2 regions of the Sporolactobacillus terrae genome follow, and region 2 is predicted to be linked to the other one. Evidence: riboswitches for the same ligand, from Rfam matches in the RefSeq annotation. Region 2 holds a riboswitch; the other holds the start of a gene.
What was found. A riboswitch is a leader RNA that binds a small molecule or an ion and turns the genes downstream of it on or off. The one in region 2 is predicted to bind cyclic di-GMP.
Positions count from the first base shown of each region.

Region 1: linked by a shared signal. The riboswitch ahead of K7399_RS09635 (CAP domain-containing protein) and the one ahead of K7399_RS01850 (EAL domain-containing protein) in region 2 are both predicted to bind cyclic di-GMP.

Region 1 is NZ_CP082837.1:2,021,994-2,028,646, reverse strand. Features, by position in the region: gene K7399_RS09655 (FAD-dependent oxidoreductase) at 154-1,722, shown strand; gene K7399_RS09650 (DnaJ family domain-containing protein) at 1,728-2,102, shown strand; gene K7399_RS09645 (cupin domain-containing protein) at 2,146-2,808, opposite strand; gene K7399_RS09640 (MmcQ/YjbR family DNA-binding protein) at 2,962-3,324, shown strand; cyclic di-GMP riboswitch class I at 3,409-3,495, shown strand; gene K7399_RS09635 (CAP domain-containing protein) at 3,532-4,431, shown strand; gene K7399_RS09630 (MerR family transcriptional regulator) at 4,484-5,254, opposite strand; gene K7399_RS09625 (permease) at 5,485-6,402, shown strand; gene K7399_RS09620 (TIGR03943 family putative permease subunit) at 6,399-6,653, shown strand, end outside.
Region 2 is NZ_CP082837.1:413,894-420,546, reverse strand. Features, by position in the region: gene K7399_RS01875 (hypothetical protein) at 1-96, opposite strand, end outside; gene K7399_RS01870 (hypothetical protein) at 320-1,069, shown strand; gene K7399_RS01865 (hypothetical protein) at 1,183-1,521, opposite strand; gene K7399_RS01860 (LysR family transcriptional regulator) at 1,789-2,055, opposite strand; partial or broken gene K7399_RS01855 (PilZ domain-containing protein) at 2,147-2,524, opposite strand; gene K7399_RS01850 (EAL domain-containing protein) at 2,661-3,428, opposite strand; cyclic di-GMP riboswitch class I at 3,502-3,585, opposite strand; gene csrA (carbon storage regulator CsrA) at 4,118-4,357, opposite strand; gene fliW (flagellar assembly protein FliW) at 4,361-4,798, opposite strand; gene K7399_RS01835 (DUF6470 family protein) at 4,808-5,401, opposite strand; gene flgL (flagellar hook-associated protein FlgL) at 5,429-6,319, opposite strand; gene flgK (flagellar hook-associated protein FlgK) at 6,326-6,653, opposite strand, start outside.

The sequences.
Region 1 (6,653 bases), 1.6 Mb from region 2:
TGTTTGTTTTGCGGAATTGAACAATCCTTGACATGAGATCTGTAAAATTATGCGAAAGACCGGATTATCGTGCATAGTTCCCTCATCTGCGGAGAAACTCTTTATTAATGAACGTGTACGGATAATGCTTCAAATAAAGGATGGATGATCCGAATGACAGAACAGCAGAACAGCAGCTTCTCAGAAGAGACGTTATCAATCTGGCGTGATACGGTGCACTTGCCAACTTTCAATCCACTTAAGGAGGATCACACAACCGATGTATTGGTTGTGGGTGCGGGCATCACAGGAATTACTGCAGCCTATATGCTCGCCAAACGCGGCGTCTCGGTAACCTTGATTGACGCCAATAAACTGACAAGCGGGACAACGGGTTACACCACAGCAAAAATTTCGGCACAGCACGGATTGATCTATGATCATCTCATTCGAAGTCTTGGCGAAGAAAATGCAGCACTCTATTACCAAGCGAACAAAGAAGGGCTGCATTGGATTGGCAGCCATATAAAGGAAAATGGTCTGCACTGTGATTTTGAGATTCAACCGTCTCTGATTTACGCGACAAATGATCAAGAGGCGAAAGCGGTTGAGAAGGAGAAGAAGGCCTATGATCGACTTGGCATACTCAGCAGCTTAAAGGATTCAGCCGCGCTTCCTTTTAAAGTGAAAAATGCACTGATTATGCCAGGTCAGGCACAGTTCCATCCGCTTATGTATCTGCACGAATTGATTGCTGAACTCGTAAAAATGAATGTGGCGATTTTTGAAGAGACGTTGGCAGAGACAATCGAAGAAACAGAAAAGGAACGGCGCGTGAAGACAAAGCAAGGTTTCACGATCAACTGCCGGGATGTACTGATTTGTTCTCACTTTCCTTTTTACGATCACCGTTTCTATTTTGCACGTATGTTCGCCGAGCGCTCCTATCTGCTTGCCTGCGAAACAGACCGCGCGCTGCCGGGCGGCATGTATCTAAGCGCCGGAAATCCGAAACGTTCGATTCGCGGGCTGCATCTTAATCAAAAGAATTATCTCTTGATTGGCGGTGAAAATCATAAAACCGGCCGCGGCGAATCAATGGAACATCACTATGAACAGCTCGCTTCTTTTGCCAAGCAGCAGTTTGGGCAGACAAAGATTGTTGCCCACTGGTCGGCTCAAGACTTTACTACCCTTGATCAAGTCCCTTATATCGGTCGGATTACAAAAAACAGCCCGCATATTCTTGTTGCAGCAGGTTTTCATAAGTGGGGCATGACAACGGGTACCCTCGCTGCTCAACTGCTTACCGATCTCGTACTTGGACGCGAAAATCCTTATGAAGCACTCTTCAGCCCATCCCGATTTGAGGCAACGCCAATGCTCGCAAGCTTTCTTGCGGAAAATCTGCAGGTTGCCGGGCAACTGATTAAAGGGAAGCTGAGCAGACCCGCACCGTTGAATGAACACCTGCAAAACGATCAAGCGGTCATCGCCGAGTTGCATGGGGAGCGCGTTGGCGCCTATCGAAACGGGAAGGGTGAATTAACCGTTGTTGATACCACTTGCCCGCATTTGGGGTGCGAAGTAAACTGGAATCAAGGCGAGAAATCTTGGGATTGTCCGTGCCATGGCTCGCGCTTCAAGGCGAATGGCGAGGTGATCGACGGTCCTGCAAAAGACGCGCTAACCCTATTTTTCTCAGAAGCAGGCCATGAAAAGAGGGCCGAAAATAAGGAGTGAAGCTCATGGGCATTATTGAATCGATGGCCGAAGAAAAAATACAAGAAGGCTTGAAGCAAGGGGCCTTCGATCATCTTCCCGGCAAAGGAAAGCCGCTGCTTCTTGAAGATCTGTCGGCTGTGCCTAAAGAACTGCGTGCCGGTTATACATTGCTGAAAAATGCGGGGATGCTGCCTGAAGAGCTGCAGATCAGAAAAGAAATGGTGACGCTTAGCGATCTGCTTAAATGCTGTGAGGACGAAAAAGAACGTGCGAAGCTTACGCAGGAGCTTCGCTATAAGCGGCTTAAATTTAATCAGTTAATGGAGAAACGAACTCTGCGGCACTCATCCGTGTTTCGACGCTATCGCGATCGTATTTTCCATAAGTTTCGCTTTTAACTTCTTCAAACGCTCTAAAGCATTAAGTGGGGGTCGTTCACCCTCAACGCTTTTTCCAAATGGACAGCAGCGGCCCTTGTTCTCCATAAACCGGGTCCTGTTTCGCTTTTCCCACCTTACTGATGTTTTCTTTATATTGCGGACTTTCCTTCGTTTGCAGATCATAGTCGCGCCCATCCGGGTAGCCGCCGGCTATTGAAAAATCATTGCTTGCCGAAAGGCGCTTATGACCAGTGCCTGCCGGAAGCACAACGACATCGCCGGCTTTCACTTTGAAATCTTTCCCTTGTTCACCGCCGAGTCTAAGTGTTGCCTCCCCGGAAATTACACCAAGGACTTCATGCGAGGTACTGTGAAAGTGGTGATACGGAAAGACGCCGTCCACCCAGTTGTTGCCCCAATTATTCTTTTTGAATGTGTTCACGATCTGATCCGTTCGACCTTTGAAAGCGCCAGGATAAATCAGCACTTGAAAATAGGGATTGTTGGGAATCGTTCCGTCATCTTTGAAGGTGAAGGTCTGAACCTTGACAAATTTTTGTGAACCCTTCGTACGCGATCCTGATGATTGATCCTGCTGCACAACCTTTGTATTCTGCGACTTGGATGCGGATGAGCTCGTGCTGTCGGAAGCCGCTTGTCCGCCGCCGCAAGCGGCGAGAAGGAGAAGTGGAGTGATACTAGCTGCATGAAACCATTTTTGCACATAAAGGACCTCCTCGAAATTTCATTCACAGTAAGTATAGCACCCAGAATATTAAGAGAATAATCATCTGCTTGGCGCCCTGATGGTGTGAAAAAATAACGCAGATTGCCGATAACTTATGATGAGGGACAAATTTTCTAGCGGAGGCGCGCGATGAGAACGGATTGGATTGATGCTTATTGTCTAGGGAAAAAAGGGGCCAAACAAGACTATAAGCAGGAATGGCAAGCGACGCGCGCGATGATCGGCGGCAAAATGTTTGCCATGCGTGGCGGAGATAAAAACGGGCAGCCGATCATAACGGTGAAGCTGCTTCCTGAGTTCGGCGCGCGTCTTCGAGAGGAATACGATGCGATTGTTCCTGGCTACTACATGAACAAAACGCACTGGAATTCCTTATACTTGGATGCCGATGTGTCGGAGGAACTTCTAAAAAGCATGCTTGATCAAAGCTATTCGCTCGTGTTGCGTTCGCTCAGTAAAAAAATGCAACAGCAAATTGAAAACAAAGCGTGATGCGTCCGCGTACACACCCGATTGAATTAAAAAACAAAGAGTTTGAGAGCATCATGTCAATTGAATACTTTAGAAATGCATCTGTTTTCTAAAGGGCAAAACTGTTGAAAAGCAGTGACGCAAAGCTTCAGGTCTAAGGTGAGAAATCGCTAAGATGGCTGGGCTGCCGTATTTGATGATCAAACGTAAATGAAGAGAGGTTTTTTTATGCGTTTTTTTAAGTATGCTGTATCGGGTTTACTCGTCCTTTTTCTTATCTTTTTCATCTCGTCAAATGCAGACATCGTTTCTTTAAAATCAGCCCATGCATCAATAAGCAAATCACATCTGCAAACGAAGCAGTCGCCTAAAGCAGAAAAAAAGACTGATCCTGCAAAGAAAGCAACCAAGAAAGCAACCACAAAAAAAGCAGCGAAAAAAACGAAGGCTGTGAAAAAAGTGGCAAAGAAGAAAGCAACGCCAAAAGCTGCAAAGAAAACAGTGAAAAAGAAAACCGCTCCGAAGCAGAGCGCTGCAAGAAAAACAGCGAAACGAATAAATAAGAAAACGGTCGATCAACCAAAAAAGACAAATGCAAAACAAGCGCATCACGCGGTTCATCAGCAAAGCAAGCCTACTCCAGTTGCAAGCCAGGCAGCAGCGGCCGCAAAACCTGTTGCTGCTCAACCTCACCCCCAGCCTCAAGCGCAACCTGCATCAGCACAAGATAACCCATCGGTTGAACAGCAGATTGTAGGTCTCGTCAATCAAGTGCGCACGCAGAATGGCCTCGGCAGCTTGCAAGTGAAAGCGGAATTGACGAATGCTGCACGTCAGTGGAGCTCAGGGCAATTCGCGAACGGTGCGATGAGCCATGGCATGATGAATTTTTCGCGGACAACGGTTGCCGGACAGAATGTTGCCTATGCCAAAGGCGATTTAGCAACATTCGGATGGGATCAGATTTGGAGTGCACAGGCGACCATGGATGGCTGGATGAATTCGCCGGAGCATCGTGCCAATATTTTAAAACCTGACTATAAATACATTGGTGTTGGTGTCATTTATGGTCAGAAGAATGGCAGCTCAGACGGTTGGGCATTCTTTACTCAAGATTTCTCCGATTAACCCCTAATGCAAAAAGAGGCTTGGCTCTCGTTAGAGTGTCCAAGCCTCTTTTTTAGTTTTGTTGCGTGTAGATGTTCACTGCATCGCGCAGCATTTTTGCAGCTCCGTTTGCAAGACGGGTGTCGTAATAACTGGTGAAACGCGGATCATCCACATACATTTGTGCGAGCCCTGCATGCGCTTCTTTTGAATAGGTTCCCTCTGGCCAGAAAAAGAACAGCCACTGCCGATGAAGCGCTGCGGCCTTTTGCGCAGCCGTGCTGGCTGGGTCGTTAAGCTGCATCGCTGCGCGCAAGTTCTCGAACATTTCTTTTTCAATCGCTTGTGTTTTTTCATAGTCTGTCTGGCTTAAACCAGCAAATTGTTTATTCGCTTTTTCAATCGTCTTCTTACCATAGTTTTCACGAATTTCTTTACCATATTGACGCTCATTTTCTGCTAACTTTTCTTTCTTGAACGCTTCAAACTTTTCTTGATCGGTCATCTGCATCGCTCCTTTTTGTGCGGCAAGCGTCTGTTCAACCGTTCGGATCAGCTGTTCCAGATGCTGTTTCTTCGCAATCAGTTTCTTGTGATGATCAGTGAGAGCATCTCTGAGATTAAAGTTCGGCGACTTCAAGAGTGAACGAATCTCTTTCAGACTGAACGCGAGTTCGCGATAAAAGAGAATCTGCTGCAGCAGATCAACTTGTTTCGGCCCGTACACCCGATAGCCGGATGGATTGATTCGCTCCGGTTTCAGCAGATCAATTTGATCGTAATAGCGCAGTGTACGGGTACTAACGCCGGCTAAATCGCTCAGTTGTTTAATTGTATAGTTCATTTAAGAATGCCTCCTGACAGGGTTTATACTACGCCTTAACGTTACGTCAATCTCAAGTGTTTTCTTGAATTTTTTTTAGTCAATGATTTTTTCGTGATTCGCGCGCCTCTGTGTTTTGTCAGATCCAAAATGTGGTGGTAGACTTTAAGAGGTCTTGAAGCATGTGTCGTGTTAGCCCCCACTTTATCGAATAGTTATTCTATCAATGGGAATGTGATCGGAGTGATCGTGTGTTCACGGATTCATTTTTGCAGTTAAATACGATTTTTATCAGCATTATTATTGAAGCGGTTCCTTTCATTATTATTGGTGTTTTTATTTCGGCAATCATCCAAATGTTTGTTTCCGAAGCGCTGCTTGCACGCATTATTCCGAAAAACCGCTTCGGTTCGGTTGTGTTCGGGACGTGTATGGGCTCGCTGTTCCCGGCATGCGAATGCGGTATTGTACCAATTACCGAGCGGCTGGTGCGGAAAAAGGTGCCGCTGCAGGCAGCAATTGCCTTTATGTTGGCCGGCCCGATTATCAATCCAGTCGTCCTGTTTGCAACCTATATTGCTTTCGGAAGCAGTTGGCAAATGGTCTTCTATCGCGCCGGACTTGCATTTGCAGTATCGATTGCCGTTGGTCTGCTTGTCTCCTATTTGTTCCCGGAAGATCAGCTCCGCGACTATGTGGACAAGAAGGTTAGCCACTATCATCATCATGAAGCGAATCAGCCGGCGCGCCGCATTACCTTTTTCGATCGCTTTAAAGGAACGATGGATCATGCCGTTGATGAGTTCTTTTCGGTGGGCAAGTATCTTGTTTTCGGCGCGTTGATTGCTGCCGCGATGCAGACCTATATTAAGCAGAGTGTACTGCTGTCGTTTGCCAATACGCCGGTGACTGCGATTCTGATTATGATGGTGCTGGCGTTTATCATGTCACTTTGTTCCGAGGCAGACGCATTTGTCGCTTCATCATTTCGCAGTATGTTTCCGCCGGGACCGCTGACCGCATTTCTGGTCTTTGGTGCAATGGTGGACATTAAGAATCTGATCATGATGCTTTCCACGTTTAAAAAGAAGTTCGTCGCCGCACTGATTGGCTGCATCTTTGTCTGCGTTTTTGTCGGCGCCTTGCTGATTTCAGGAGGATGGTTATGATTCGTTTTCTGATACTCTTTGGTTTTGCCTATCTTTTCCTTCACTTGCATTTAACTGGCGACATCAGTAAATACATCAATATGCGCTATGGGTATCTGTCTTTTTTAATGATTTTCATTATCGGATTCATGGCGGTCTATCAACTGGTGAAGTGGAACATGGAAGGCAGCAAGCAGCATCATACCTCGGAAAAAGCGCTTTTCGGTCATGACCACAGTCATGAGAACAACACATGGTGGAAAAAAACGGTC
Region 2 (6,653 bases):
ACTCGTTGTCTTGATGTTAAGCGGCTGTGTTGTCCCCGCACCCCAAAAAATTACGATTTTCGGCCAGTAAGGGGTATAGTTCTTAACGTTCGACATTCATCTCTTCTTCCTTCGCTCTTCGTCCAGTATTGTGCAGTTAGTTTACCCGCTTGCCGTCCAATTAACAGCAAGATTCACGTAGTCGTCGTTTATGAGGTTTGAACGTTAACGGCCAATCTTTTCAGCTCCAATAAATGAAACACGGCGTTGCAGGAAACAGTATGCAGTAAACACGTTAAACTTAAGGACACTACCTGTAAAATGAAAGGGGCGACTCGCGATGCAAGCCGTAAAAGTAACGCATTCACTGCTTAACTTGATCTTAAAAATACCGGGAATAAAAGTGAATCGTAACGATTTCTTTCAGCGTACGTTTGCAAACGAAGATAGCGAACGTTTGCTTGACGAAGGACCGCTGCGCTATTTCGGCCGAGCTGAGCTTGATCGGCGGGCAGAGCTGCTGATAAAAAACGCAACCTGGCGAAGCTCGACGATCTCGTTTGCCACCGGCATGCCTGGAGGGTTGGCGATTGCAGCAACCCTTCCCGCAGATACGACGCAGTTTTACGCAGTTGCACTCCGTCTTGCCCAAGAGCTCGGCTATCTTTATGGTCGCGAAGAGCTTTGGGACGCCTCGACAGAAAAAGGCCGTGAAACCCTGCTGCTCTACTTAGGCGCGATGCTCGGCGTCAGCGGAACTGGAGCGATGCTGCGCGTTTTATCATCAAAGCTCTCTACGCGCGTCCTTGAATGTATCCCGCAAAAGGCGCTTGAGCAAACGCTCTATTATCCGCTGATTAAAAAAGTCGCTGCATTTTTCGGAAAGAAGATCAGCAAGCGTACCTTTGCACGAGGCGTATCCAAAGCCGTGCCCATATTAGGCGGCGTCGCCTCCGGCGGGCTGACCTATGCGACCATGAAAACAATGGCGCGAAGGCTTCAAAAAGAACTTGCCCTCGGACTGAATGATACTCCAGCGACATTAGAACGCGATCTCAATCAGCTGAAGCGGCTCATCCCTCCGACCTGACGAGGATTCGCTTCATCCCTAAAGCACACCCGGGAGCGTGTCTAAAATCAAGCGCATCAGAAAAAGGCTCGCCTCCCCCAAGCGGAGTGCGAGCCTTTTCATTCATCATCTATTCAGCTAATGCGCCGATTCTGCTCTCGCATCTGACCAATCTCTGCTTCCAACTCCATCCGCCGTTCCTTCAGAGCATACAGTTCATTGGTGATCTTCTCGGTGAGTTCGACATTGCGTTTGCGCAATTGCTGATACAAGACCAGAATTCTGCGGTTCACATAGCTTAACTTAATACGCAGATCGGTCATTCTTTGCTGCCTGCGTGCTTCCGATTCTTCAAGGTAAGCAAGCAAACGTTCCTTAATCTCTTGCTGCCATTCCACATCCTTAATTTTCTTGGCGTAAAGCAGCAGATCCAAATAGTCATCGACTTTGTCGCAATTTAGATGATTCATCATGGCTGACATCCTCCTTTTCTCTCTCACTCATTGGAACAGTCAATGTAAGCAGCGCTGTTTGAGAAAACAGGACAGAGCATTCGTTTCCTCATCTCGAAAAAATGTGTTTTGTCCATATTATTACGTTAGGAGGAACTTTGTTACAATTTATAATAATTCGAAAAATAAAAGAATAATTCAATTCTATGGGCAAAGCACGACCCGCATTCATTTAATTTGTTTCATTTTAACGCGAAGGCCGTTTTCTGTCAAAAACAATGAAACTTCTTAGCCAAGTGTTTGCCCGTTTAGAGCACCCCTTGCCTCGTCATAGAGCCGAATAATTCCGATTGCATAGGGCAGCAGTTTCAATCCCTGTTCAGACAAGGAAATATATCGGCCATGGCGTACAAATAAAGACACATTTAATTCTTTTTCTAGTGTTTTGATACGCGAACTGACCGATGGCTGAGTCAGATACAGTTTTTGCGCTGCATGGTGAAATCCCTTGTGTTCTGCTACTGCAAGGAACGTTTCGAGCTGCTCAATCGTCATGATCATCAATTCCTTTATCGTCGCATCATGCTTTGCACACCTTAATTAAATTTGATCAATCCTCTTTTCCAGACCGTCTTCATGTCCACTATTATCGGGCAGAAGACCGTACGAGCTGTTTTCTTGATAGGTCTTTCTTATTCATATACGATTGAATTTCTGTTTCCTTTTTCGCACTTAAATGAGTAAACTGTATCCCATAATTAATCGCTCGGCGGCCATGCTTCGTTTCTTTGCGTTTCACGATCCCCTTGACATGGATGGGCGTTTCATCCTCTTCCGAGAAAGTGATCGCGACCAAGACTTTTTCCTTTACGGGAAAGTCAATACGGCATCTCATTTTCATCCCACCAATGCTGAGATCAAGCATTTCAGCATCGATCGATTGATTATTTAACCGCTGCAAGGGTTGTTCACCAAAATCAAGGATGCGTACGTGACATTTCTCGCCGTCGAGTTTGATTCGATAATGAGCACGCCGCTCCTTGACTGCTGTCTAGTTATAAAGTCTGCGTCTTAATTCAGTGATTACTTCATGATCACGCGTGATCACTTTGTTGTAATGACGAATACAGCAAATGATCACAATCATTAAACCAACTGCCTCAATCCCTATTCCAAGCAAAAGGTTGAGATTTTCCGCCATTTGGATTCACCTCTTCCGTCCAAAACTTAATCGGACGCGGCTTATGTATTGCAGCACCTTGTCCATACACGACACCAAGGGAACATGCAGAGTGTAAATCACGTTCATTCTCGATCCCCTTTAGGATCAGTTTTACATCAAACCGTTTGCAATAGCGGATAAGAAAACGCACATAAGCTTGTTTTTGATCGGATTGGGCTAAATCCTTCGAAAGATACAGATCGAGCTTCATATAATCAACAGCCAGATCAATCGTGCGGTAGATATTATCGCTGCCTTTTCCCATATCGTCCAATGCGATCGTAAAGCCCATTTTTTTCAATTGTTGTATGGCCGCTCTTAATTCAGAAAGATTGTCGATGGTTTCATGCGCAACAATTTCCAAAATAAGTTGTTTGGCGGGAATCGCATAGCGATGGATGATTTGAAGAAGTATTGGAACGAATCGTGGATTCATCATGGTTGACGGATAAAGAGCGACAAACAGTTTTATAGGCGGCAATAGCCTGCTTTTGCGAAAAGTCTGTACGGCCTTATCCAAAGCGCATACATCAAGTTCAAACAATTTATTTTTCTTCTTTGCCTGCTGAAATGCTTGCTCCGGATTACGAAAAAAATGCGGACGAAACAAGGCTTCTAATCCGGCAATGTCGCCATTGCTTAATTTGATAACCGGTTGATAATGATAGGAAAAGTTCTTACCTCGAAGGAGTTGAAAAAGTCTCATATTTCCATCGCCTCTTTTGATTCAAAACGGCGCCGAAATTGACAGTGGAGTACCAACACCATGAATTCTTTCTTTCGGCAGCCCGGCTGCCCTAGCGCATTGCCTTAGGCCCGTGGCTTTGCGACCTTATCTTTCAATAAGTGTGCCATTTCGATTATACTGTTGTGCATTGTTTATTTTGTCACTTTAGGACTATTGTTTCAAGGCGAAGTAACTAATTAGCCTTTATTATAAAACTTTTCTATCAGTCATCACGGAATAGGAGATGAAAAGGATACCCATCATTTGATAAGCGCGGAATCTCTCCGTCTATTTATCCGATTGGCCGCTTCACTTGATCTCTCAACCGAACCGGATCGGGAATCAGCATCTTTTAAGAAAAACTAAGCTATGCCTAGTCCTTTACCGTCACTCTGAATGCGGCTTTCATTCATCAACAATAGGCTTAAACAACATTTCCGGATCGTGCACAGGACACTTTTAGCGAAAATTCCTCTTTCATGCCACTGATCGTTATCCCACAAAGCAAAAATCATAAACGGCTTTATCTGTGAAAAAATACTTTTTTTAATCGTATTGGCACTTCGTTTCAGATACTTCTCGACACCTTTAGGGAATAGGGATTCTTCTTTTCGTACATTCAAGCCTGTAAAAATACGGCAAAAAACACGGGCGCACCCGTGTTTTGATTACGGCTTCTTCTTTTTCATTGCCTTCATCGCATTCAGAACATCTTCGGAAAGTCCGCCGTGTACGGCGTTGCTGTTCTCGTTCAGAATGGCTTCATAGATTTCACTGCGATTCACATCAATCGATCGCGGCGCTGTAATGCCAAGCTTGACTTGATCACCTGAAACAGAAACAACATTCACTTCGATGTCATCGCCGATTCGGATCGATTCGCCTTGCTTTCGGGTTAAAATAAGCATCGCTCACACCTTCTCTTCCTTAAGCGCTGCTGCGAGCGGTGTCTTTAGTGCATAGGGAGAGCGCTCAGGAATATACTGTTTCCCCAACTTTTTTCGTACATTCACAATAACCGGTGCTTTCAGATTAACGGTTGATTTTGAGAATGGTTTCGCTGCACTGACAATCACCCAAACCGCAACATCCTCTTGCGATTGAACGTCAAGCTGCTTAATGAAATGATCGGGTAGATCCACGCTGTAATCTTTAAAAAAGAGAAAAGGCGACGTCACAACGAAGGCAACCTTCGCGTCGTCTGCGGACTGCAGAATTGAAAAAGCTTCACTGAACGACTGCAGGATGAAGCGTTTGTCTTGAGCGAATCCAGGAATGCCGGATGCGAATGTGACGATGTCTGTATCATTAATTTCTGACTCGCCAAAATATTTGGTTTGTATGATCATCGACATGGTTCATCCTTTCTCATCAACAAAAATTCCCACCGCTTGAATCTCAAGCGACGGGTACTGAGCCATCGAAGTCACGGCTTGTCCCGGCTGAAAGGAGGCTTCTGGGGCGTGTGGAACAGCCGATAGGATCGGTGCATGCGTCTGCCAGTCCACCTGAAGGCGTGCAGGTGAAACTTCATAATGAACGGCTTCGGATGCCGGGGTATTGCCGGTTTGATAATGGGTACCGATCACCGCGGTATGGGCACGATCTGCCGCTTGTTTGGCGATCAGATTTTTCCCCTTGCTGCGTTCAATATGCAGCAATTCGTCTCCCTCTTGTGCCCGGCGTACAATCCCATCACGGATGGCTTGAAGTCCGGCATCCGCAGCCTCCGCGATTCGAACCCGAGCCGATTTCAGGTCAAGATTATGCCAGCCATTGGATTGATCGATACTGACTTTGGCAGGCGTCCGTTCGAGCGACATCGTCGCTTTGGGCTGCTGAATCGACTGTTCTGCCGGCGACTGATGAAGGGCGAGGTTTGCCCTTTCAGAGTGAATCGCAATCTTGCCAAACTGCTGGTGCATTTCAAGATGTGGGAGAATTTTCGTCATGTTCATCCCTCTTTTTCATGCAAACGATCAGCGCAGAAAATCAACGAGCGATGTTTGAATAATCTTCGCACCAACAGATAGCGAAGCATTATAAACATTCTGCTGAGTATTTAAATTAATGATGGTTTCTGCGTAATCTGCATCTTCATTGGTGGACATAATTTTCGTCGCAACCGTCTTTTGCTCATTCAGGCGATTTTGAATCAAGTCAATCCGATTCGTTTTCGCACCTAAATCTGCCTGCGCCGTGCCAACTTGCTCCAAATGGGTATCGATTTCCGTGAGGTGTGCGCTGATTGTTTCACCTGATGCACCATTGTTCAGATCGTCTTTTAACTGGTTGAGATTTGCAAAAAGATCGCTCGTAAAAACTTGGTTCGGATTCACATTAATCGCCATTTGAATGCCGTCATTGACCGCAACCGAGAAGTCCGGATTATCTATAGCATCATCATTTATTTGAACATTTCCGTCGTTAAGGGTTAGCAATGGGTTTGCCGAATCGCTGCCGCTGAAAATGTACTGACCGCCAACTTGCGTATTGCCGAGCGTGACCAACTGGGTGGTCAGTTGATCGACTTCGGTACCGATCGCTTTGCGCTGATCAGCGGTGTACGTATCCGTACTGGCTTCATTGGTTAACTCGCGAATGCGATTGAGCACATCGTTCACTTGCTGCAAGGTGTCATCCGAACTGTCGAGCCATTTATAAGCGTTGGTGACATTCTTCTGATACTGATTGACGTGGCTGACATCGGTACGGTAGGCAATGCCCATCGTGGCAACGACCGGATCTTGAGATGGCCGTGTAATCTTTTTGCCGGATGACAGCTGGTCGTTGTATTCTGAAACTTTACTGTAGCCGTTCGAAATATTTCGCAATACTTGATTGGTCATCATGCCTTGGGTCACACGCATGGTTCATCAGCCTCCCATCTTATTGATTAATGTATCGAGTAAGGTATCTAAAGTCGTGACAACCTTTGCGGCTGCACCATAGGAATGTTGGAACTGAATCAGATTGGTCAGTTCCTCATCCAGCGACACGCCGCTGATCGAGGAGCGGCGATTTTGCGCCGCATCCAGCATCGTCTGCGTATTGCTCGTGAATTGGTTTGCCGATTGCGCATTGACACCGATTTGTCCGACTAGACTTTGCAAATAACTTTTCAATGTGACGGATTCGCCGTCGGGGTCTATGGTATATGTATTGGTTGCAATCACATCGGCCAGTGCTTGTGCGCCGCTGTTG